4 regions of the Hominimerdicola intestinalis genome follow, and region 1 is predicted to be linked to each of the others. Evidence: predicted binding sites of a transcription regulator. Region 1 holds the regulator's gene; each other region holds the start of a gene.
The links. Region 1 encodes Rex, which represses fermentation and respiration genes when NADH is low (regulators of the CRP and FNR family bind a similar motif). Its sites were predicted from a motif close to ATTGTTAANNNNTTAACAAT; they were not measured.
Positions count from the first base shown of each region.

Region 2: a site for Rex is predicted at 3,073-3,092, ahead of ACYQ0H_RS11085 (phosphoenolpyruvate carboxykinase (GTP)). Genes of this name have one in related genera too.
Region 3: a site for Rex is predicted at 2,267-2,286, ahead of gap (type I glyceraldehyde-3-phosphate dehydrogenase). Genes of this name have one in related genera too.
Region 4: a site for Rex is predicted at 2,737-2,756, ahead of ACYQ0H_RS05610 (phosphoglycerate kinase). Genes of this name have one in related genera too.

Region 1 covers NZ_BAAHNZ010000003.1:192,031-198,018, reverse strand. Annotated here, with positions in the region: gene ACYQ0H_RS05130 (aconitate hydratase) at 1-345, shown strand, start outside; gene ACYQ0H_RS05125 (NADP-dependent isocitrate dehydrogenase) at 1,078-2,289, shown strand; gene ACYQ0H_RS05120 (redox-sensing transcriptional repressor Rex) at 2,382-3,026, shown strand; gene ACYQ0H_RS05115 (GGDEF domain-containing protein) at 3,303-4,439, shown strand; gene ACYQ0H_RS05110 (dynamin family protein) at 4,832-5,988, shown strand, end outside.
Region 2 covers NZ_BAAHNZ010000014.1:19,939-25,926, forward strand. Annotated here, with positions in the region: tRNA gene ACYQ0H_RS11070 (tRNA-Thr) at 107-182, shown strand; gene ACYQ0H_RS11075 (Arc family DNA-binding protein) at 302-481, opposite strand; gene ACYQ0H_RS11080 (hypothetical protein) at 644-1,015, shown strand; gene ACYQ0H_RS11085 (phosphoenolpyruvate carboxykinase (GTP)) at 1,154-2,959, opposite strand; gene ACYQ0H_RS11090 (TIGR04002 family protein) at 3,516-4,058, shown strand; gene ACYQ0H_RS11095 (TIGR04002 family protein) at 4,082-4,603, shown strand; gene ACYQ0H_RS11100 (LCP family protein) at 4,748-5,988, opposite strand, start outside.
Region 3 covers NZ_BAAHNZ010000004.1:22,703-28,690, reverse strand. Annotated here, with positions in the region: gene gpmI (2,3-bisphosphoglycerate-independent phosphoglycerate mutase) at 1-994, shown strand, start outside; gene ACYQ0H_RS05585 (sensor histidine kinase) at 1,050-2,111, opposite strand; gene gap (type I glyceraldehyde-3-phosphate dehydrogenase) at 2,479-3,516, shown strand; partial or broken gene ACYQ0H_RS05575 (helix-turn-helix domain-containing protein) at 3,582-3,683, opposite strand; gene ACYQ0H_RS05570 (hypothetical protein) at 3,791-4,081, shown strand; gene ACYQ0H_RS05565 (replication-associated recombination protein A) at 4,100-5,362, shown strand; gene ACYQ0H_RS05560 (hypothetical protein) at 5,434-5,583, shown strand.
Region 4 covers NZ_BAAHNZ010000004.1:30,209-36,196, forward strand. Annotated here, with positions in the region: gene tpiA (triose-phosphate isomerase) at 1-713, opposite strand, end outside; gene ACYQ0H_RS05605 (hypothetical protein) at 753-1,367, opposite strand; gene ACYQ0H_RS05610 (phosphoglycerate kinase) at 1,454-2,671, opposite strand; gene ACYQ0H_RS05615 (hypothetical protein) at 3,015-3,266, shown strand; gene ACYQ0H_RS05620 (hypothetical protein) at 3,328-4,287, opposite strand; gene ymfI (elongation factor P 5-aminopentanone reductase) at 4,452-5,180, opposite strand; gene ACYQ0H_RS05630 (hypothetical protein) at 5,346-5,897, shown strand; gene ACYQ0H_RS05635 (hypothetical protein) at 5,937-5,988, opposite strand, start outside.

The sequences.
Region 1 (5,988 bases):
GGACAGGGCTCTTCAAGAGAGCATGCAGCGCTGGCTCCGCTTTATCTCGGGATCAAGGCGGTTCTGGTCAAGAGTTTTGCAAGAATCCACAGAGCAAACCTTATAAACGCCGGTATTCTGCCGCTTACTTTTGTAAACGAGGCTGATTACGATAAGATCTCACAGGGCGATGAAATTGTGCTTTCAGACGTAAGAGCAGCTGTAGAAGCTGATAAGACAGAGCTTACCGTTGTAAATAAGACCACAGGCGCTGAAATTCCCGTACTCTGCGAGCTTACAGGACGTACAAAGGATATTATCCTTGCAGGAGGACTGCTTGACTACACAAGAGAAAGCCTAAAATGATTATGCTTTTTGAGCTGCTGTCAGGAATTATGGAAAACCAGCTCATTGTTTCTTGTGCATTATTATTAATTGTCTCAATTTCAGCGAGCCTGCTGTATGGAGTAATGGTAAAGCGGGGAGAAAACGGAAGCAGGTTTTGGCGTAAAATGTCTGTTTTGTTTTCCGTAAGCTGTAAGGCTGTGATAATTGCTGTTGCTGTAACGGCAGTTATACTGATAATATTTTTAGTGGTTATCCTGATCGCATTTCCGTTTATTTATATAAGCTGACAGGCAGCTATGGAGAGTATAATGGTTACTTACTTTATTTTGGGAAATATTTGTTTATTTGCTATTCCTGTTATACTTTATATCTGCGTTAAAAGATCGTTGCGGAAGCTTCATCGGTCTACTGAAGAAAGCGATTTTAAAAAGGATTCGGGCAGACGAAAATATGAAAAGAATATAATAGGCATTAATCTTCTTATCTTTATATTATACTTTATATATCTTTTTTGGAAATATGAAGCGTTTGCGATGATGATAGGATTTTTAGGCTTGTGGGCTTTAATAATATGTCTGTGCTTTACTAAATTGGAACTGCTGGCTGTCAGGCTTTATAGAATTAAAAAGGGAACGGTTGTCTGTAAAAGCAAAAGTGTGGAGGTTATCGGATTTTGCGCTTGGATCATTTTATTTTTATTGATCTTATCTCCATCAGCAGTTATTTTAAAATAAACAGGAGGAATGTAAAATGTCAAAAATCCAAATGAAAACACCCCTTGTCGAAATGGACGGCGACGAAATGACCAGAATTATCTGGCAGGAAATAAAGGATATTCTTATTCTGCCCTATGTGGATCTGAAGTCCGAATATTATGATTTGGGTCTTGTTCACAGAAATGAAACAAACGATCAGGTAACGGTTGATTCTGCTAATGCTACGAAAAAATACGGAGTTGCGGTAAAGTGCGCTACGATCACTCCTAATGCCGCAAGAATGCCTGAATATAACCTCAAGGAAATGTGGAAGTCTCCTAACGGTACAATAAGAGCAATGCTGGACGGCACTGTTTTCAGAACTCCTATTCTCGTTAAGGGGATAACTCCGTATATTCCTACATGGACAAAGCCTATTACTATTGCACGTCACGCTTACGGTGACGTTTATAAGAACGTTGAAATGAAGTGCCCCGAAGGCTCTAAGGCTGAGCTTGTATGCACTGACAAGAACGGAAACGAAACGAGAGAAACGATCTACAGCTTTGAGTGCGACGGAATTATTCAGGGTCAGCACAACAAGTCTTCTTCAATAGCTTCCTTTGCAAGAGCCTGCTTTAACTTTGCACTTGATACAAATCAGGACGTATGGTTTGCTACTAAGGACACTATTTCCAAGAAATACGATCATACCTTCAAGGATATTTTCCAGGAGATATACGATAATGAATACAGGGAAAGGTTTGAGGCTGCGGGTATAGAGTATTTCTATACGCTTATTGACGACGCAGTAGCAAGAGTTATACGTTCAAACGGCGGCTATATCTGGGCATGCAAGAACTACGACGGCGACGTAATGAGCGATATGGTAGCTACGGCTTACGGTTCGCTTGCAATGATGACTTCGGTCTTGGTTTCACCTGACGGCGTTTACGAGTATGAGGCGGCTCACGGAACTGTTCAGCGTCATTACTATAAGCACCTCAAGGGTGAGGAGACCTCCACAAACTCTGTAGCAACATTGTTCGCATGGACAGGCGCTCTGAGAAAGAGGGGCGAGCTGGACGGTTTGGAGGAGCTTTTTAATTTCGCTGATTGTCTTGAAAAGGCAACTGTCAGGACGATCGAGGACGGCGTTATGACAGGCGATCTTTATCTGCTTTCAACTCTTGAAAACAAGAAAAAGGTCAATACTGAGGATTTCCTCAAGGCGGTGGACGAAAGATTAAAGCCTATGCTTGGCTGATAGGATAATTATTGAGAAGCATAAATATCTGATTCATATAGGGGCGGATTTTTATCCGTCCTTTTATGGCGTTTTTACGGAGTGGTTTTGATATGGCAAAAAACGGTTCTATTTCTTCTTCGGTTATAAAAAGACTTCCCAGATATTACAGGTTTCTGGGTGAGCTGAAAAAGCAAGGTGTTGACAGGATATCTTCAAGAGAGCTTTCTGCGCTTATGAAGCTTACCGCTTCGCAGATAAGGCAGGATCTTAACTGCTTCGGCGGCTTCGGACAGCAGGGCTACGGCTATCACGTTGACGAGCTTCACAGCGAAATAGGCAAGATACTGGGAGTTGATAAAAACTTTAAAACAATACTTATCGGCGCGGGAAACCTTGGACGCGCTATTGCGACGCATATAAATTTTGAAACAAGAGGCTGTAAGCTTATCGGTATTTTTGATATTAATCCTGAGATAGTAGGTAAAAGTGTGGGAAGCCTTACAATACGTCATGTAGACGAGATCGAAAGCTTCTGCAAAGAAAATTCTCCTGCGGTCGCAGTGCTTTGTATCCCTAAGTCAACTACTCAGGCTATAGCAGATAAGCTTGTCAGTCTTGGACTTAAAGCCTTCTGGAACTTTTCGCATTACGACCTGAGTATCGAATATGAAAATATAGTAGTTGAAAACGTTCACCTCGGCGACAGTCTTCTGACGCTTACTTATGGAGCTAATATTATTGATAATGCAGATTAATATATATTTTATATTAATTGGTTTACTGAGATAATGTTTAGTTTATTTAATTATATTTATATTATTAATGCGGAGAAATACCGCCTTTTATAATAATAAAATATTTTTCACAGTAAAAATGTTCTGAGCAATTATTAACAAAATATTTCTTGATTTTTGTCTACAATTACTATTGTAACTATATAGGCATTATAGTATAATATATTAGTAAGATTACATATATTAGCGCAGGTAAAACCAATAGCATGGTAATACAGTTAAGAAGGGGATGGATCTATGAGATCAGCGGTAAAATTTGATGCGACGCGTTTTGCCAATATCTCGCCCAAGTATGTGTATTTATTTGCTGATATATGCTGCTTGATAGTTCATATAGTTTTTATTTTCTATTTTAGATACATTGGCGTTACCGAAATGATGTATTTCAATTTTTTCAGTTCGGCGCTTTATCTGGGTTTTTCTTTTCTGATTTTCAATGTAGAGAACGTAACGCCTATGCTGTGCATAGCTTTGTTCGAGATAGTGGTTCATGCTGTTGCGGCAACGGTGTATGTGGGCTGGGGCTACGGCTTTGCAATGTTTCTTGTGTGTATAGCTCCTGTTCCGTTTTTCGTGGAGTTTAAAAGGGTAATGACTCCATATATAATAACTCCGGTAATAGTAACCGTTTTTATGCTTCTGAAATTTTATACGGTAGATGACGCACACGTTATTTACCCTGACTTTGATAAGACATCGCAGCTAATGCTGTATACATTTAACAGTTTTTTTGCATTTCTTATGATAATCTGCATAGCCGCGATATATAAAATATCAAAACAGATATCTCAGCATCAGCTGAAAGCGAAAAATGAAACTTTAAGCAGGCTTGCGACTATAGACCCGCTTACAAGGCTCTTCAACAGACGTGCGATGATGGACTTTTTCAAACAGATACAGAGAAATGCTGCGGCAGCTGACAGCAGATATATAATTGCAATGGGAGATATAGACAATTTTAAACAAGTTAACGATACATACGGTCATGCATACGGCGATATGGTTTTAAAACAAATTTCGGAAGCTATGAGTATACTTGTTCCGTCTGAGGGATATGTTTGCAGATGGGGCGGAGAAGAACTGCTTTTCGTGATCCCCAATACCGGTATAGAGGCCGGTACAAGGGTCGCGGCTCAGATCCGTTCCGAACTTGAAGCAATGAGCTTCAGCTGCGGAGCTGATACCTTCGGGGTTACGATAACTATAGGCGTCTGTGAATGTGGTAAGGATCTTTCTTATGAAGAAGGACTGAAAATTGCTGACCAGTATCTTTATTACGGAAAGAAGCATGGAAGAAACTGCGTAATAAATAAAAATAACTGCGGGGAGGAAATTGTTATTCCGATCTGCGGAGCTTTCGGAGATAATTCGTAAAACTGTCGGATATAAAGTCCGGCAGTTTTTTTTAGCCGAAGCTTATCAGGAATTGTGCATTGTGCATTGATAATACTGGTTCATTTTGTGCAAAAGGGTAATTTTTCGGATTGTTTTGTATAAATTGTTGACTATTTAATAACAATTATGATATAATAATAAGTATTAAAATATTACCTTTCTGCTGCTGTAACAGCGTTTGCAGTACGGAAAGCTATTAAAACTTAAAAGCAAGGTTCGGTTTTCTGTTGCTTTAAGCAAGGGCTTATGCGAAGGCTCTTCGAGAGCTTTACCCGACTTGTAAACAAGCGGTTAAAGCTTGAAAAAACAAAAAAACTTAGTCAGCAAAATGAAATAACCCGTTCTTAACGCTCGGGATTTGGAGGTCTGAAATGGATAAGCAGATTGATTACGGAAGTTACGCCGGCTACCGTGAAACCGTACGGACTCTTACAGGAAATTTAAAGGAGCTGCTGCGGCTGAGCGAGGATATTTCTCTTGTTAATACAGCGCAGTCTATAAGGGAAACTATTGATAAATCTGACGACGATCATTTTGAGGTTGCAATAGTCGGAGAATTTAAGCGGGGTAAATCCACGCTTATTAACGCACTTCTGGGGCAGGAGGTGCTTCCTGCCGACGTTCTGCCGGCAACCGCTACTCTTAACAGGGTTACATACAGCGAAGAGCCTTACGTTCAGGTAGAATATAAAAACGGCACAAGCGAAAGGGTCGATATCGATCAGCTTGAAAACTATGTTACAAAGCTTACCTGCGAGGCGGAGGAAAGAGCGGAAACCGTTAAGGAAGCGACAGTTTACTATGATACGGATTTCTGCCGCAATAATGTTGATATAATTGATACCCCGGGTCTTAACGACGACGAGCAGATGACTAACGTTACCCTGTCTATCCTGCCTAAGATCGACGCGGCAGTATTTGTGATCAGTGCAAATTCGCCGTTCTCTCAGTTTGAAAAGGATTTTTTGGAAAAGAAAATGCTTACGTCCGACGTGGGAAGAATTATTTTCGTAGTGAACTGTTTCGGAACATTTTCACAGGAGGACGAAAATAAGATAGTTGAAACCGTAAGAAGCCGCATTACAAAATATGTAATGGATAAGGCGAAAAAGGTAATGGGCGAGGACAGCCGTGAGTTTGCCGTTTACAAGAGAAAGATCGGAACTCCGAGAGTTATCGGACTGTACGCTAAAAGGGCGCTTACGGCTAAAAAAATAGAGGATCCGAAGCTTCTTGAGGAAAGCAATTTCCCTGAGTTTGAAAAGGCTCTTGAAACTATGCTTACCAAGGAGAGGGGAGTTATAGCCCTTCAGATACTGGCGAATAAGATAACAAATTCGGGAACGGAAATACTCCGCTCGGTAGTTATGCAGGAAAATGCGCTGATGATGGCGAACGACGAGTTTATGGAGCAGTATGAAAATGCTATAAGCGAAATAGACGATATAAGGAATAAAAAGCGTCAGGAATTTGTTAAGATAAACGACGCCGCAAATAAGGTCTTTTCGGATCTCCAGCCTGTGCTTGA
Region 2 (5,988 bases), on a different contig from region 1:
GTAGAGAGTTTCAACTCTGTTGAAACCCCTCATTTGTAATGAGTAGGTCGTCGGTTCTTGATAAAGCGGCATGACGGCGGATTAGTAGACTGAAAATTTTATATAAGCTGATATGGCTCAGTTGGTAGAGCAGCTCATTCGTAATGAGCAGGTCGTCGGTTCGAGTCCGACTATCAGCTCCATAAGCAAATTTCAGATGAGAAAAGCTCCGATTATCGGAGCTTTTTTGTTTATTCAACATTTTAGATTAAGAATATATTGTTCAAAACCTCCCCGCTGTCATTTCTGCCTACGGGGATTTTTACTCCGGCTTATTTTCTTCATGCTCAAGATCATTTATAGCATATTTAAGGCATTGAATCACCAGCTGATTAAGCGAAAGATTGTTTTCATAGGCAAGCTTGTCAAGCTTTTCAACTACCTCCTCCGGCAGCCGAAAGGTTTTTGTAACATAGGTATATCCTTTTTGTATTTTCCACATTTTATACACGCTCCTTATTATCTATTATGCACCGCAATTTGTACAAAATATACAATAATATTGCAATAATTTTATCTTGTATATATATTGATATATTATTGTAAAATGTGCTATAATATATTAGGAAATAAATTTCCTAATATACATACGGGAGGAGTTAATATGTTTAAAGGGCGAAGTAAACTTTTGTTCATTACAGCAATAGCTTCATTAGCATATGCGATTTATATGATTTCGTATATATACGGAGCAAATGCGGAAACTAAAGATGCTGCTGAACAGTTAGGTACAGCAATTGCATCAGCATTAATTATGCCTCATTTAATAATGATGAGTTTGGGTGCAATTTTTTCTTGGTTAGGATTCTTTTTGAAAGCAACCTGGGGAGCGCTTGTCGGCGCAATTCTTTTTTGCGTTGGACTTTGCTGTATGCCGATTTATTTTATGTTTTCAGTGCCGCTGCTAATTTTAGGCTTCATTTCTTTTTCAAAGCAAAAGAAAATTAATAAAGAGTCGGAAAACATAGACAATTAACCTAATCTGACACTAATGGTCTTAAAGGTTACAACCAAAGTTTCAGAAAAACTGCTGAAAGTTTTCGGTTATTAATTAAAAAAAGCTACAAAAAAGGACTTCCCTTTCGGAAAGTCCTTTTTATTATATTCAGGATTATTAATCAGCCAGTCTAGCCTCGAGCTCATCAAGCTCTTTGTAAAGAACATCGGGGATATTTCCGCCCTTTGCTGCAATGTCGTCGTTGTAGTATCTTCTCATTTCAGCAACTTCGTCCTTCCAAAGCTCCTTATCAACATCAAGAAGAGCATTCATTCTCTCAGGAGTGATCTCGTCCTCGATACCTGTTACATTGATATCCTCAGGCTTAGGAACATAACCGATAGCGGTTTCCTGAGCGTCAACCGTGCCCTCGCATCTCTTGATGATCCAGTCAAGAACTCTCATATTGTCGCCGAAGCCCGGCCACATAAAGTTGCCCTCGTCATCCTTCTTGAACCAGTTAACGTTAAATATCTTAGGAGCCTTATCGCCGAGCTTTTCGCCCATTTCGATCCAGTGTGCCCAGTAATCGCCTACGTTGTAGCCGATAAACGGCTTCATAGCCATCGGGTCGTGACGGAGTACGCCTACTGCGCCTGTAGCTGCTGCAGTTGTTTCAGATGAAACTGCAGAGCCCATGAAAGTACCATGGTTCCAGTCAAATGCCTGATATACCAGCGGAGTTGTCTTTGCTCTTCTTCCGCCAAAAATAATTGCAGAGATCGGCACACCCTGAGGATTGTTGAACTCAGAAGAAATGCACGGGCAATTCTCGGCAGGAGCGGTAAATCTGGAGTTAGGATGAGCAAGCTTGCCGCCCTCGGCAACAAATTCAGGTCCGTTGACCTTCTCACCCTTCCACTCTGTAGCGTTTACAGGCGGGTTCTTGTCAAGACCTTCCCACCAAACGGTCAGATTGTCGTTATTTATAGCTACGTTAGTAAATATCGTATTCTTCTTAGTTGAAGCAAGAGCGTTAAAGTTAGACTTAGCGTTTGTTCCGGGAGCAACTCCGAAGAAGCCGTTCTCAGGATTGATCGCATAAAGTCTTCCGTCCTCGCCCTGCTTGAGCCATGCGATATCGTCACCGACAGTCCATACCTTGTAGCCCTGCTCTGTATAGCACTCGGGCGGGATAAGCATAGCAAGGTTTGTCTTTCCGCAGGCAGACGGGAAAGCGGCAGTAATGTACTTAACCTCTCCGTCAGGCTTTTCTACGCCGAGAATAAGCATATGCTCAGCCATCCAGCCTTCATTCTTACCCTGGAAGGAAGCGATTCTGAGAGCGAAGCACTTTTTGCCCAGAAGAACGTTTCCGCCGTAAGCAGAGTTTATGGACCATATCGTATTATCCTCGGGGAAGTGAACGATATATCTGTTTTCAGGATCAACCTGAGCCTTTGAATGAAGTCCTCTTACAAAGTCATTAGACGTATCACCCAAGTTCTCGAAAGCCTTAGCGCCCATTCTTGTCATAATATCCATGTTAAGTACAACATAGATAGAGTCTGTAAGCTCAACGCCTACCTTAGCAAGAGGCGAGCCGATAGGACCCATGGAATAAGGGATAACGTACATTGTTCTTCCCTTCATTACGCCGTCGTACATAGGGGTAAGCTTAGCGTACATCTCCTCAGGATCGCACCAATTGTTTGTCGGGCCTGCGTCCTGCTTGTTTTTTGAACAGATAAAGGTTCTGTCCTCAACACGTGCAACGTCGTTAGGGAGCGTTCTGTGATACAGACAGCCTGGATACTCGTCCTGATTAAGTTCGATCATTTCACCTGTAGATATAGCCTCGTCGCGGAGAGCCTGAAGCTGCTCGTCGGAGCCGTCGATCCATACGACATTATCCGGCTTTGTAAGCGCAATCATTTCATCGACCCAAGCGTTAACGTTAGGGTTCTTTGTAAGACTTGCCATAAATTTAAAACTCCTCTCAAAATTAAAACTGACTTGACGGAAGATGATTTAAAAAAATCAAATTTCCCATAGATACCATTATACCCTATAACCTTTCTTTTGTCAACACTATATTTGTTAAATTTTTAACGCGATTATGCATGAAAACTTACAATTCAATTCAGCAAAAACCTTATATATTGCTTTAAATTGCAAAAAATATGCAGAATATGAATGATTCCGAATTAAATCCTGCATAAAATCTGCGTTACATTCAATTTGTCAGGTATACTTCAGCATCTTATAAGCATGATCGGGTATAATTTTCTACCCTTTGCACAATTCAGAGCAGAATAATATGATTTGTTTGTGCATTATAGTGCAGACAGATTTGAAAACGGTTTTTTTCATTTTTATTTAACGTTATTCTGCACATCCGAAAGCGTTTTTATTACACATCCGATTAACTAAATTGCACAAAATAGAATAACGGCGCTGCTCTTTTCAGGAATTTGCAAACGGCAAAGCTCAGCAGTATTATTATATCAGAAAAGCAAACGGAAAGAGGTTTTTAATCATGGCATTTCCATCAAGATCAGGAAAACAGATACGGCTTATTGCACTCACAGGACTTTTTATGGCTGTTATTTACGTTTTAACGGCATATCTGCATATCCCTACTGCAAAAGGCTATGTTCATATCGGAGACGGAATAATATTTCTCGCAGCGTCAATATTGCCCGCCCCGTATGCGGTTGCGGCGGCTTCAATAGGAGGTGCGCTGTCGGACGCGCTTTCAGGCTATTGGATATGGGTCCCGGCAACGCTTATGATCAAGGGACTGACTGCTTTATTCTTTACTTCAAAGCGAGAAAAGATACTATGCGCCCGCAATTACGCCGCACTTCTGCCTGCGCTCATACTATGCGTAGCAGGCTACGGATTTTACAGCGGACTGGTTATCTACGGTTCTCTGGCTATGGGCTTTGCGGACGCTGCGGCAAACTTTGTTCAGACAGCAGCCAGCGCGATACTCTTTATAGCGGCAGGCGCTGCCTTTGACAGAGCCGGAATAAAAAAACGTATCCCGGATCTGTCAGCTTCGCATGTCAACAGCTGATAATAAACTAAAGGAGAAAACATATGAAACCAGCTCACACAAAAACAAGGCTTCTGGCACTATCCGGACTTTTTGCAGCGGTAATATTTGCAGTCACCGCTTATATTCACATTCCTACGGGACTTGGCTATACTCACGCAGGCGACGGGATAATATATCTTGCCGCTAGTCTTCTGCCCGCTCCTTATGCCGCAGCGGCGTCAGCAGTGGGGGGAGCTTTGGCAGACGGACTTACCGGATTTGCAGTATGGATGCCGGCAACTATTATAATAAAAGCGGTTACAGCATTATTCTTTTCAAACAAAAGCGGAAGGATAATCTGTACAAGAAATATCACAGCGATAATACCGTCGCTGATCTTATGTACGGCAGGTTACAGCCTTTACGAAGGACTTGTTATGACTGACGGCTTTTCCTCAGCAGCTATAGCCGCAGCTTTCGGTCAAGCGCCGTTTTACTGCGTACAGGTGGCTGTAAGCTCAGCTGTATACATTGTTCTCGGACTCGCCTTGGACAAAATAAAAATACAGCGTCTTGTAAAATAAAAGCTTTTAGAAGGACGGATCTTTTCCGTCCTTTTTATTTTTCTGAGAAAAAGTCCGGCCTTGACTTAATCAGAACTGACGTAGGAACAAGAAAAAATCGGATAAATGCATAAACCTGCATTTATCCGATTTTATTACACTAAACTAATAGTTTACCCAATTTCCGTAAGAGTCATAATATCCGTTAGTGAAACCTACATAATTACCGTATTGGTCATAGCCGTTCTCATCAACGACCGGCTCTGTACTTGACTCTACTGCCGATTCGCCGTATATAGTTTCCTGAATCAGCTTCATATTTGCGTCAAAATCAATGCTCAGCACAGCCATTCCGTTGATAGTTTCATTTGTAAAGGTATTGTCAGCAGGAATCCTAAGCTCCTGAATATCATAATCCATATATTCAAATGAATTTAGCAGCAAGGAAGCTATCTTTCCGGACTCGACCAGATCGGTAGTAACCTCAGGCAGAACCTCTTTAAGGAGCTTATCAAGCTTTACAAGGCTGAGCTTCTTTGATTTATTTATCATTTCGGAGATAACCTTGCGCTGGCGCTGCGTTCTTTCAAAGTCAGCGTCTCCGACATATCTCAGACGTGCATAGGCAAGGGACTGGTTTCCGTTAAGGAGAATATTTTCTCCTCCCTGCTTCAGGTAATCGGTCCCCTTCTTATTTCCGAGATATTTATTCTGCTCGGCCATAGGAGCCTGCATTCCTGCCGCTTCTTCATCTGATACCGTAAGATTAAGTCCGCCTACCGTATCTACTATTTTAATAAAGGAATAGAAATTAACAACAACATATTTATCGATCGTAACTCCAAAATACTGCTCAAGAGTATTCTCAAGGCTTTCTGCTCCTCCGTAATAATACGCAGCGTTAAGACGGTTAGAGTATCCGGCGTCAGGCAAATAAAGATAGATATCCCTCATAAAAGAGGTCATAGTTATTGTTTCAAGCTTTGAATTTATAGAAATGAGCATCATAACGTCGGTATTTCCACGGGTCTCCTGCTCAGTATCCCGTATATCCTCACCTATCAGCAGAACGTTGAAAACGTCGCTGTCGCTCATCAGAGCAGAAGCACTTTTCTCAAGCTGCTGTTTCAGCTTTTCTTCCTCCGTAAGCTCATCGATAGTGTCCTGCTTAGTAGGATCCGTGTCGCTGTAAACAGGCTTATCGGTATTTATTCCGCCGTTATCCTTATTAAACAATGAAATATAGCCTACTAATTTAAGCCACGCCGCAAACGCAAGAATACAGATCAGCAGAAAAACAAAGCCTAAGATCACTCCTGTCTTTTTTTTGGCAGACCAGCTTCGGAAGCCTTTTTTAGACTTTTTTGAGCTTTGGGAAGCGGATCGTTTTGAAGCGTCTGAGCTTT
Region 3 (5,988 bases), on a different contig from region 1:
ATATCAGGCTGACTGGGATATGGTAAAGCTAGGATGGGATACTCATGTCAGGGGCGAGGGAAGATACTTTGCTTCTGCAGCTGATGCATATAAAGTTTTGAGAGAAGAAACAAAAGCAATAGACCAGGATCTTCCGCCTTTCGTAATTGCGGAAAACGGCGCTCCGGTCGGTAAGATCTGTGATAACGACAGCGTTATTCTGTTTAATTTCCGCGGTGACAGGGCTATTGAGCTTTCTATGGCGTTCGATGAGCCTGATTTCGATAAATTCGACAAGAGCGGTTACGATCCGAAGGTCATGTACGCCGGAATGCTCCAGTACGACGGCGATCTTAATCTGCCTAAAAACTACCTTGTAAATCCTCCGGAGATCACTAATACTCTTTCAGAGGTACTGGTTAAAAATGGTCTTAGCAGCTATGCGGTTTCCGAAACTCAGAAGTACGGTCATGTTACTTATTTCTGGAACGGAAATAAGTCTGAGAAGTTTTCCGAGGAGCTTGAAACATGGAAAGAGATACCCTCAGACAGAGTTTCGTTTGACGAGCGTCCGTGGATGAAGTCTGCTGAGGTGACCGACGATATGATAGAAGCGATCAAATCGCAGAAATATGATTTTATAAGATGCAATTATCCTAACGGAGATATGGTAGGCCATACTGGTTCGATGGACGCAACTATCGTAGCTGTTGAATCGGTGGATCTGGGTCTTGCAAGACTCCTGAAAACTGCGGAGGAATATAACTGCACAGTTCTTATTACAGCCGATCACGGAAACGCAGATGAAATGCTTGAAAAAAATAAAAAGGGTGAAATTGCAGTGAGAACCGCACATTCGCTCAACAGAGTTCCTTTTATTATCTGGGATAAGGAAATAACGCATGATATTATAGATGCAGACAGTACAAAATACGGTCTTGCGAATGTAGCTCCGACTGTCGCAAAGCTTCTGGGAGTAGAGGCTCCGGACTGTTGGGAAGATTCAATGGTATAATTGTTCACAAATAAAAATCCCGTGTGCGTAATTTAAAAGCGCATACGGGATTTTTTTATTTAATGGGGTTTATTCCTTTTGACAGGATACAATACTGCGGATCGTACTGAGAGATAATAGGCGGAAATCTTCTGAGCCTGAAAACTTTCGGAACTGTTTCAGGATTCCTGGGCAGCGTGATCTCGGCTGAAAGTCCTCCGCTAGCCGATCTGCTCAGCGAAACAGAGCCGCCGAAAGTATCCGCCATTGTTTTTACTACTGCCAGTCCGAGGGATTCGTTTTTAGAAAACTCGGAAAATCCGGCTTTGAGATCCAAATATTTTCTCAGCTTGTCAATATCAGCAGAAGTTCCGTTGTCTGAAACTGTAACACAGGCGTTCTGAGAGTCAGTCGTAAGGGTAAGAGTTATTTCCTTGCGTTTTGAATCGCTGTACATATATGCATTAATAATAAGATTAAGGACCGCAGTTTCAAATTTAGCATAATTTATATTGATGTATACAGAATCAGCTATGCTTGCTTTCAAAAAGCACATATTCCGCTCAAGCATAGGCTTGACCCATTCCGCAGTAGCCCTCAGTCTTTCGGAGAGGGAAAGATACTCGGTCGTTATGCCGCCGGAATAATATTTGGAAATTTCGTTCATGTTTACTGTAGCTGCTATAGTCCTGAGAATATGATAACGAGTTTTTCTGTCAAGACTGTCTATTTCCGAGCTGTCCGGAAGTTTTTGTTTTATCCCGTCCATTAAATTGAGAATTTCTGAAAGCTCAAGCCTGATATTTCCCAGGAAATTATTTTTATAGCTCATAAGCTCGGAACGGCATGAAAGCCTGTGAATTTCATTTGGGGTGAAAAATTCGATTTTGTATAACTCCGGAACGCTGCTGCTGGATAACGGAGTTATCCGTACAGCACAGCCTGAACGGTAGGCAGCCGTTTCTTCATGTTCAATGGGAAGAGTCAGCTTTTTTCCGCCGATCGTAAAGTCGGAAAGAAAAATACTGTCCGGTATCCGGCTGTGATTTTTCCATAATATTTTAAACCTGCTGTCAGCGGCAGCAATATAATTTTCAGAATTTGAATACAGCTGCTGCAAACATTCCAATAGCTCCATAGCGCCCCTACCCCTCTCTTTAACGCAAAGTATAATATTAACATACCTTATTTTCATATATTATACAATATCAAAAAATAATAGTCAAGAAACATCAATCGACAAAAATTACACAAATATAGCTTTATTGTAAATTTTTCTTACGGAAAATCATAATTTTCAGAATTATAACAATATTTGTCGATTTGTGTATTAAATACAGACAGTTTGTATAACAGCGGAAATATAAAAAAATTTCAGTTTACAGCAAATAGGATATATAAGAAAAAGTATGAAAAAAAGAGTTATAATTTTTATAAAAGTACTTGCAAAAGCTAGTTAAATGTAGTATAATAATTGTAGAATTTTTTTAGGAGGTAAATTAATTATGGCAGTTAAAGTCGCAATTAATGGTTTTGGACGTATTGGACGTCTTGCATTCAGACAGATGTTCGGCGCAGAGGGATATGAGGTAGTTGCAATCAACGACCTTACAAAGCCTTCAATGCTCGCTGATCTTCTGAAATATGATACGGCACAGGGCGGTTACTGTGGAAGGATCGGTGAGAATCTTCACACTGTAGAGGCTGACGATGAGGCCGGAACAATTACAGTTGACGGCAAGACCCTTAAGATTTACGCAATGGCTAATGCAGCAGAGCTTCCTTGGGGCGAGATCGGCGTAGATGTTGTTCTCGAATGCACAGGTTTCTACTGCTCAAAGGCAAAGGCTCAGGCTCATATTGACGCCGGTGCTAAGAAGGTCGTTATTTCTGCTCCTGCTGGAAACGATCTTCCTACAATCGTTTTCTCTGTAAACGAGGATACTCTTACAGCTGATGATACGATTATTTCAGCTGCTTCATGTACAACAAACTGCCTTGCTCCTATGGCTAAGGCTCTTAATGACTACGCTCCTATCCAGAGCGGTATCATGTCGACTATTCATGCTTATACCGGCGACCAGATGATTCTCGACGGTCCTCACAGAAAGGGCGATATGAGAAGAGCAAGAGCCGGCGCTGCTAACATTGTTCCTAACTCAACAGGCGCTGCTAAGGCTATCGGTCTTGTAATCCCTGAGCTTAACGGCAAGCTTATCGGTTCTGCCCAGAGAGTTCCTGTTCCTACAGGTTCAACTACTATTCTTACAGCAGTTGTAAAGGGAAGCGATGTAACTGTTGACGGCATTAACGCTGCCATGAAGGCTGCTTCTTCCGAATCCTTTGGTTACAATACAGATCCTATCGTTTCTTCCGATGTTATCGGTATGAGATACGGTTCTCTGTTTGACGCTACTCAGACAATGGTTTCCAAGATCGCTGACGATCTCTATGAGGTTCAGGTTGTTTCTTGGTACGATAACGAGAATTCTTACACCTCACAGATGGTAAGAACAATCAAGTATTTTGCTGAGCTTGCTTAATTAAAAGCGTATTAAAAAGCCTCTGATTTCAGATTGAAGTCAGAGGTTTTTTATTTATGTTCAATTTAAGCGCGGTTTAGAATATAGTCTGCTGAAACATTATCGAGATCCGTAAGCTTTATAAGTATCTCCGTAGTAATGTCTGATTCATCTCTTTCATAATTGCTGTAGCCTCGTTGGCGATTTTTTTATACATTTACATCAAAAAACCGTTGAAAAACAAATAAGGCTGTGTTATAATAAAGGTGAATAAATGTTTTAGGGGGTAATTTTTGTGAACGACGTTTTGCAGACCTTTCTTGACGAGGAAGTAACCGAAGCGGTTTATAACGAACTTTGGAATTTTATATCCTCCGATTCGGTTGTGTGCGGAACATTTGAATGCTCTAATCATGCGGTGATGAAAATTTCCTCCGCACAGTTTATTATCTATAGAATTTGTATCGGAATGGAAAATACCAAGTGTCAGCCGGCTGTACTGGTCGCAAGGACATATCTGCTGAAGAAAATAAACAGCAAGGCTTATGAGCGCAGACTTCCGGATATTCAGAATATTTTTGATTGATAAAAAGGAGAAAAAGCTATGCCGGTTCCATTGGCTGAAAGAATACGTCCTCATGATCTTGATGAAGTTGTGGGGCAGTCTCACCTGCTGGGAAAGGATAAGCCGTTAAGACGTATAATCGAGAGCGGAAAAATACCGAATATGATCTTCTACGGCTCTTCCGGTATCGGAAAAACTACCGTTGCGAGAATAATTGCAGAAAACGCTCATATGACGATGCATAAGCTAAACGGCACCTCCGCTTCGATCGCCGATATAAAGCAGATCGTTGCCGAAACTGAAACCTTCAGCGGTATAGGCGGTATACTTCTGTATCTTGACGAGATCCAGTACCTCAATAAAAAACAGCAGCAGTCTTTGCTGGAATATATTGAAAACGGAAGAATAACTCTTATTTCATCAACAACAGAAAATCCCTATTTTTATGTTTACAACGCTATAATTAGCCGTTCGACCGTATTTGAGTTCAAGCCGCTTACTCCTGATGAAATTATGCCGGCTATAAGAAGAGCCTTTCAGATTTGCGCTGACGACCTCGGCCTTAAACTAAGGCTTGAAAGCGGCGTCTGTGAGTTTATCGCAAGGGGCTGCGGAGGAGATGTAAGAAAATCAATAAATACCGTTGAGCTTTGCACTCTTTCGGCGGACAACGACGGTCAGTCGATGACTGTAAACCTTGATACGGTAAAGCTTCTTACACAGCGCAGCAACATGAAATATGATAGGAGCGGAGATCAGCATTATGATATTCTTTCGGCTTTGCAGAAGTCGATACGAGGCTCAGACGAAAACGCCGCTTTGCATTACGCCGCAAGACTGATAGAAGCCGGGGATATTATTTCTCTTTCACGCCGCCTGCTGGTCATTGCAAGCGAGGACGTAGGATTGGCTTATCCTCAGGCGGCTGCAATTACTAAGGCGTGTGTAGACAGCGCAATGCAGCTTGGTCTGCCAGAGGCGAGAATACCTCTTGCCGAAGCGGTGGTACTGCTTGCGACTGCGCCAAAATCCAACAGCTCCTATCTTGCAATTGATGCAGCCCTTGAGGACGTAAGGCAAAGCGGTGCACTGGATTTTCCAAGACAGCTTCAGAATAAACATTTTGACGGCGAGGACGCTGAAATTAAGGGTCAGCATTATTTCTATCCCCATGATTTCCCTAATCACTGGGTGGAGCAGCAGTATCTGCCCGATGCACTTAAGAACAGGAAATATTATGTGTACGGAGAAAATAAAAACGAGCAGGCGGCAAAAGCCTATTGGGAGAAGATAAAAAAATAACATTAAAAATCCTCTTGACAAGAGGATTTTTTTGCGCCAAACTCTATATGTTGATATATTAACAGTTTAATATGTTTTATTCCGACTGGAGCAGCAAGAAATTTAAGGAACTGACCGATAAGTTCAGACTTCCTTTTAAAAAGCCTGTTTTGGATTTTTCAAAGGGTATGAAAATGAAGTTTATGATTGCCTGTGCGCTGTCGCTAACGCCGAGCTGCTGATTCTTGACGAGCCTGCCAGCGGACTAGATCCTGTTGCCAGAGACGAATTGTTGGATATTCTTACCGAATATATTGAGGACAGCAGTCGAAGCATATTTTTTTAACTCATATTACCGCTGATTTAGAGAGTAGCAGATCATATAACGGTTCTTAATAACGGAAAGGTTTTCTTTTCCGATACTAAGGACTGCTTAATGGAAAAGTATCTTATGGTAAAAGGCGATGAGTATGTAATCAACGAGGATATTTTTGCCTCATGCTTCCGTGCTTTTAGGAATTGTTGCAGGTTTTGCTGTAAGTTCGGTTTTTGCTGTAGCTGAGCAGAACGGGTACAATAAGCTGATGTTTACGGAACATGGAACAGCATTTATAATATTCGGAATTCTGGTAAGAATTGAGATATTT
Region 4 (5,988 bases), on a different contig from region 1:
ATAAGACCGCCGTCTACATTCTCCTTTGACAGCAGCTCAGCACAGTTCTTTGCATTCATTGAACCGCCGTACTGAATTGTAACTGCCTCAGCAGTAGCCTCGTCGTAGATCTTAGCAAGAGTTGCACGGATAAATGCGCAGACTTCCTCAGCCTGATCTGCGGTAGCGGTCTTTCCTGTACCGATAGCCCATACAGGCTCGTAAGCGATAACAGTTTTCTTAACGTCCTCAGCGGAAACGTCGAACAGATCAAGCTTGATCTGACGGGCGATAACCTCCTCAGTGATATTGCATTCACGCTCCCACAGCAGCTCGCCAACGCAGACGATAGGCTTCAGACCTGCCGCAAGCGCAGCCTTTGTTCTCTTGTTTACAGTTTCGTCAGTTTCGCCGAAATACTGTCTTCTCTCGGAGTGTCCGATAACAACATACTCTACGCCAAGCTCCGTAAGCATATCAGCGGAAATCTCGCCTGTAAAAGCGCCGCTCTTTTCAAAGTGAACGTTTTCAGCTCCGATCTTTACGTTTGAACCTGCCGTTGTGTTGATTGCAGTTTCAAGATTTGTAAAAGGTACACAGGCTATAACCTCTACCTTTCCGTCAGCGTTAGCAACCAGCGGCTTGATAGCTTCGAGAAGCTCCTTAGCCTCAGGTCTTGTCTTGTTCATTTTCCAGTTACCGGCAATAATAGCCTTTCTAACACTCTTTTTCATTTTTAAAAACTCCTTTTAATATAATTTGTCAAAAAATCCTCATCTGGTAAGAAAATCGACCAGAAATCCCACGCCCAGAACGATAATCAATCCGCCGACAATCGTCAAAACAACTCCAAGACCCTTTGAAGGGCTGTCGTCGGATTCATTGTCCTCGTTGCCGTCAAGCTCTCCGCTTTCATCGGGAATACCTTCAAAATCGCCATCGCCTTCATAAACGTAAAAGTCCTTCGGGTCATCGGGATTATACTTAACAGGCACTGTATCCTCATATCCGCCGTAATCGCTTATCCATTGGGAATACTCTTCTCCGGCTGCGGTATAAATGATCCTCATTTCCCTGAAAATGCTGTTTCCTTTTTCGGAAACCGCTCCGGAATAGTTCGGAATTTCAGTGCTGCGTCTTTCGGCTATATCGGCATTTATAAGCTTGAAATTCTCGTCCTTTTCAACCACGATCGTTTCATCGGGATGAAAAGTATAACCCTTCATAAGCTTAACAGCAAAATAAATAATCGCCAGACCGACAATGATCAGCACAATCGCGACTATATTCATATAATCGCTGAAAAGTCCCGCCTTGCCGACCCAAGTTCCCTCTTCGTCCTCAGCCTGCGAAGCAAGCATGACAATTTGATCAATCTTATTTATCATTGTTATACTCCAAAAAACGGGGCGACAATAACTACCGCCCCGAATTTATTTGCAGTTAAAGCAGGGCTAACTGTATAGTCCTGAAATTATTTATCTGCGATTACGTCGATACCCGGAAGAACCTTGCCCTCAAGATACTCAAGTGAAGCTCCGCCGCCTGTGGAAATATGGCTCATCTTGTCTGCAAAGCCAAGCTGAATAACAGCAGCAGCAGAATCACCGCCGCCTATGATCGTTGTTGCGTCGGTTTCAGCAAGAGATTTTGCAACTGCGATAGTTCCCTTAGCAAGAACAGGGTTTTCAAATACACCCATAGGTCCGTTCCATACTACTGTCTTAGCGCTCTTTACAGCTTCAGCATACATCTGAGCAGTTTTTGTTCCGATGTCAAGACCCATCATGTCAGCAGGAATCGACTCTGTGACCTCAACGCTGATCTCTGCGTCAATAGGATCAGGGAATGAAGCGGCAACCGTAGTATCCACAGGGAGAAGCAGCTTTTTACCTGCCTTTTCAGCCTTTTCGATCATTTCCCTGCAGTAATCAAGTTTTGTATCGTCTACCAGAGAAGTTCCGATCTCCTTGCCCTGAGCCTTAAGGAAAGTATAAGCCATTCCTCCGCCGATAATAAGGGTATCGCACTTTTCAATAAGGTTATTTATAACGTTGAGCTTATCAGCGACCTTTGCGCCTCCGAGAATAGCAACGAAAGGTCTTACAGGAGTTTCAACTGCGTTTCCGAGGAAGTTTATCTCCTTCTGCATAAGGTAGCCTACAGCGGTTTCCTTAACAAACTTTGTAACGCCTGCGGTAGAAGCGTGCGCTCTGTGAGCAGAACCGAAAGCGTCCATAACGAAAACTTCGCCGTCAACGAGATCAGCAAGCTCCTTAGCAAAAGCTTCACCGTTCTTAGTTTCCTCAGCGCCGCGGAATCTTGTATTCTCTAAAACAACGATTTCTCCGTCGTTCATTTCAGCTACAGCTTTCTTAGCGTTTTCACCTGCAACAGTGTCGTCCTTAGCGAACGTTACCTTAGTTTCAGGAAGAAGCTCTGCAAGTCTTGCAGCAGCCGGAGCGAGCGAGAATTTATCCTCAGGGCCGTTCTTAGGCTTTCCGAGATGAGAACAGAGTACGACCTTGCCGCCGTCCGCAACAAGCTTCTTTATTGTAGGAAGAGCCGCTGTAATTCTGTTGTCATTTGTGATAACGCCGTCCTTGAGCGGAACGTTGAAGTCAACTCTTACGAGAACCTTCTTACCCTTAACGTTAATGTCGTCGACTGTAACCTTGTTTAAACCTGCCATATTACCTGACATCCTCTCATTATAATTTTCCGGGGGAATCCCCGATTCTTAACACAGAATTTTCCGTTGTTATTATTTTAACAACTTCAAATATAATTATATATTATACTGACCAAAAAATCAAGAGGGAAAAACAACTTTTTTAATTATATACAATAAAATTGGATATTTTTGTGATGTGGATTATATACAAAACTGACTTATATTTTTGTTTAAACTAGCTGAAAAGGTAATAGCATATATATTCTGCACAATTTATACTTGAAATATAAAATAAAACTGTTATAATTAATAGTATAATCAGGCTGAAATCTGATTAATTTAATGAAAGGACATGATACAAATGAAGAAAATCAAAAAGGCGGCAGCTATAGCTCTTGCAGTTGTTCTTGCCGCACCACTGGGATTTAAGTTTTTCCACATGGATGAAGTGGTGTCTATAGGAGAAGATGAGGTTCCGCTTCTGAAAAACTTCTTTAATGATTCTGCTTCTATCCAAGAAGAAGAAACACCTCTGATAAGATCATTTATGTTCTCAGATTATACCGATCCCATTATGGAAGTATCTATTGAAGATGAAGAAACCCCGCTTTAAAACAGCTATAAATAAAAAGCAGACGGATCACGCCTGCTTTTTATTTGCTTTATACTGTTTATTACTCGATATTTCCTACGATTGAAGACAGATCAACGCCGAGATCTGCAAGGACACCCATAAGCTCATCATCTTCCAGTGCAAGAAGGTCATCATAGGTATAACCCGCCTCCTTAAGCATATCCTCGGTAACTCCGAACATTGAAAGCATGATCTTCATAGAAGCCTCATCGCTTAACTCTGAATCCTCGGTCATTTCAGTCATTTTGGAAAGATCCGGCAGTGCAATGTCCTCGGCAGTCCATTCAGCTGAATTTATTGTAGCAGTAGTTTCACCGCTTAAATCATCATGTGAAACGATCTTCTTCAGATCTCCGTTTGAATCAAAATAGTATGTAACCGTAGTTTCTACAGTGTATTCATTCTTAGAACTATCAGTACTGTCATCAGCGTTCTCCGAACCGAGGTCGTAATCGTCGGTAAAAACAGCCTTGTAAACCTCAAGCGTCAAACCGTCCTCTTCCTTTGTCTCTACATACTGATAGGAATCGTTAAGTCCAAATGTATTAACTCCGAGATCTCCAAGGTCAACATCGTCCATTACCTGATAAACATCAGCGTCTGGCATTATCGTATAGCCCTTGCCATCTATAATATAGACCTCTGCCTTTAATCCCATAGCGGTCATTTCGATATAGTAATTTCCGCCCTTTGACGTAATAACACACGGCATCTCACCGGTAAGATCAGAACTTAACGTCATATCAATTTTAAATTCACCGGCATTTAGCTTATCAGTATAAGCCTTTGCAAGAGAACCGTCCTGAACATCTGCTTTGGATTCTGCCGCAGACGAATCTGCTTTTGATTCCTCGTCTTTGGAATCCGCTGCTGCCGCAGAGGAAGTATCCTGCTTCTTTGAATCCGAATCTTTCTTGCTGTTTGAATCATTATCACCGCAGGAAGCAAGAACCGCACAGGTCATTAATAAAGATAATACTATAGCTGATATTTTCTTCATATTGTATCTCCTTTTTTACTCTTGATTTTAACTTACTATCTTGTGAAATAATATCACTTATATATTTTAACATATTGATAACAAATAGTCAATGCTATTTACTACAATATTATCGAAACCTTTGTGTGTTCTTTTGTTGTTAATGCATAAACTGCACTTGAATCTTAAAGCCATGCACCGTCTAATCGGATCGTCTGACCGTTTATATAGCTCGATTTATCCGATATAAGGAATTTAACAGCATTGGCTACTTCAACAGGCGTTCCCATTCTTCCGGCAGGTATCTGCATAACTATATCGCTTATCTCACTTTCGGAAAGACAGGCGTTCATTTTTGTATCGATCATTCCGGCACTTATACAATTTACGTTTATACCGCTGGGAGCAGCTTCCTTGGCAAGAGCCTTGGTAAAGCCGATAAGTCCTGCCTTAGCAGCGGAATATGCCGTTTCGCAGGAAGCGCCTACCTCGCCCCAGACAGAAGATATATTGATTATTTTCCCTTTCCTTCGTCTTATCATCTCAGGAAGCGCCGCCTTTGCTGCCAGCATTGCTCCCATAAGATCAACGTTAACAATCTGTATCAGCTCTTCATCACTTAAATCTGTAAATAAACCTATTTGCGAAACCGCCGCGCAGTTTACAAGAACCTCGGGATGAGCCAGCGCAGACGAGATTTCGTGTACATTTTTTTGTACTGATAATAAATCTCCGGCGTCGAAGCGGACTGCCGCAGCAATTCCTCCGCCTTGGTTTATTTCTGAGCATATATCCTCGGCCCTGGCGTACGAATTACAGTATCCGACCGCCACCGCATATCCCTGTTCAGCAAGCATAAAACAGATCTCAGAGCCTATATCCCCCGAGCCTCCGGTAACAAAAGCCGTTTTCATAGCGATCACCATTTTCCTTTAATATTATTTTATTATATCACAGTACAGTTTGCTTTGCAATAAAAAAATTAACTTTATTCAGTTGAAATATGCTGTATATTATGATATAATAAATTAAACTTATAATAATGAAAGGAGCTGCTCCTTAGGGAGATAAATATTGCTATGGAAAACGAAATAAACAAGAAGCGGCTGATACTGTTCGGGTTTGTAAAGGTCTTACAGTGCGAGCTGTTCGGTCTGATGGTATTTATATTTTTCTGGGCGGTCTCATCGGCTTTCGGTCTGCTGGGAAATATTATTTTCGGACTTGTAGGAATAATGACGGTAATCTGCATAATGGCGGACTACGGACTGAAGCAGGGTGAAAAAGCGCGCAGCAAAGTAAATCTGAGAGGGGCAAAGCCCTGCAGAAACTTCGGTCTTGTAATAGGACTTTTTGCAATGCTGCCAAGCTATCTGACGATCATTGTACTCATGCTTTCAAAAGCCGGAGCAATAGGAAACTTCCTTCCTGCATTCAAACTGCTAAATGCCTGCTTTTTCCCTGTTATAGATCTAGCAGCTCATACCGCCGATATTGATCAGATGAACTCATCGGCTTTTATCCTTTTTATCGTTCTTCCGTTGTTTTACCCGCTTTCCTCATGGCTCTCCTTTAAATGGGGGTACGATCAGGTCGACCTGAAAACAAAGGTAATGTATAAAAACAAATAACAAAAAAGCCGGAGCAGTTTTAAATGCTTCCGGCTTTTTTTAATTATTTTCGTCTTTTTCCGAATTATGACCGTCGCAGTTTTTCTGATGC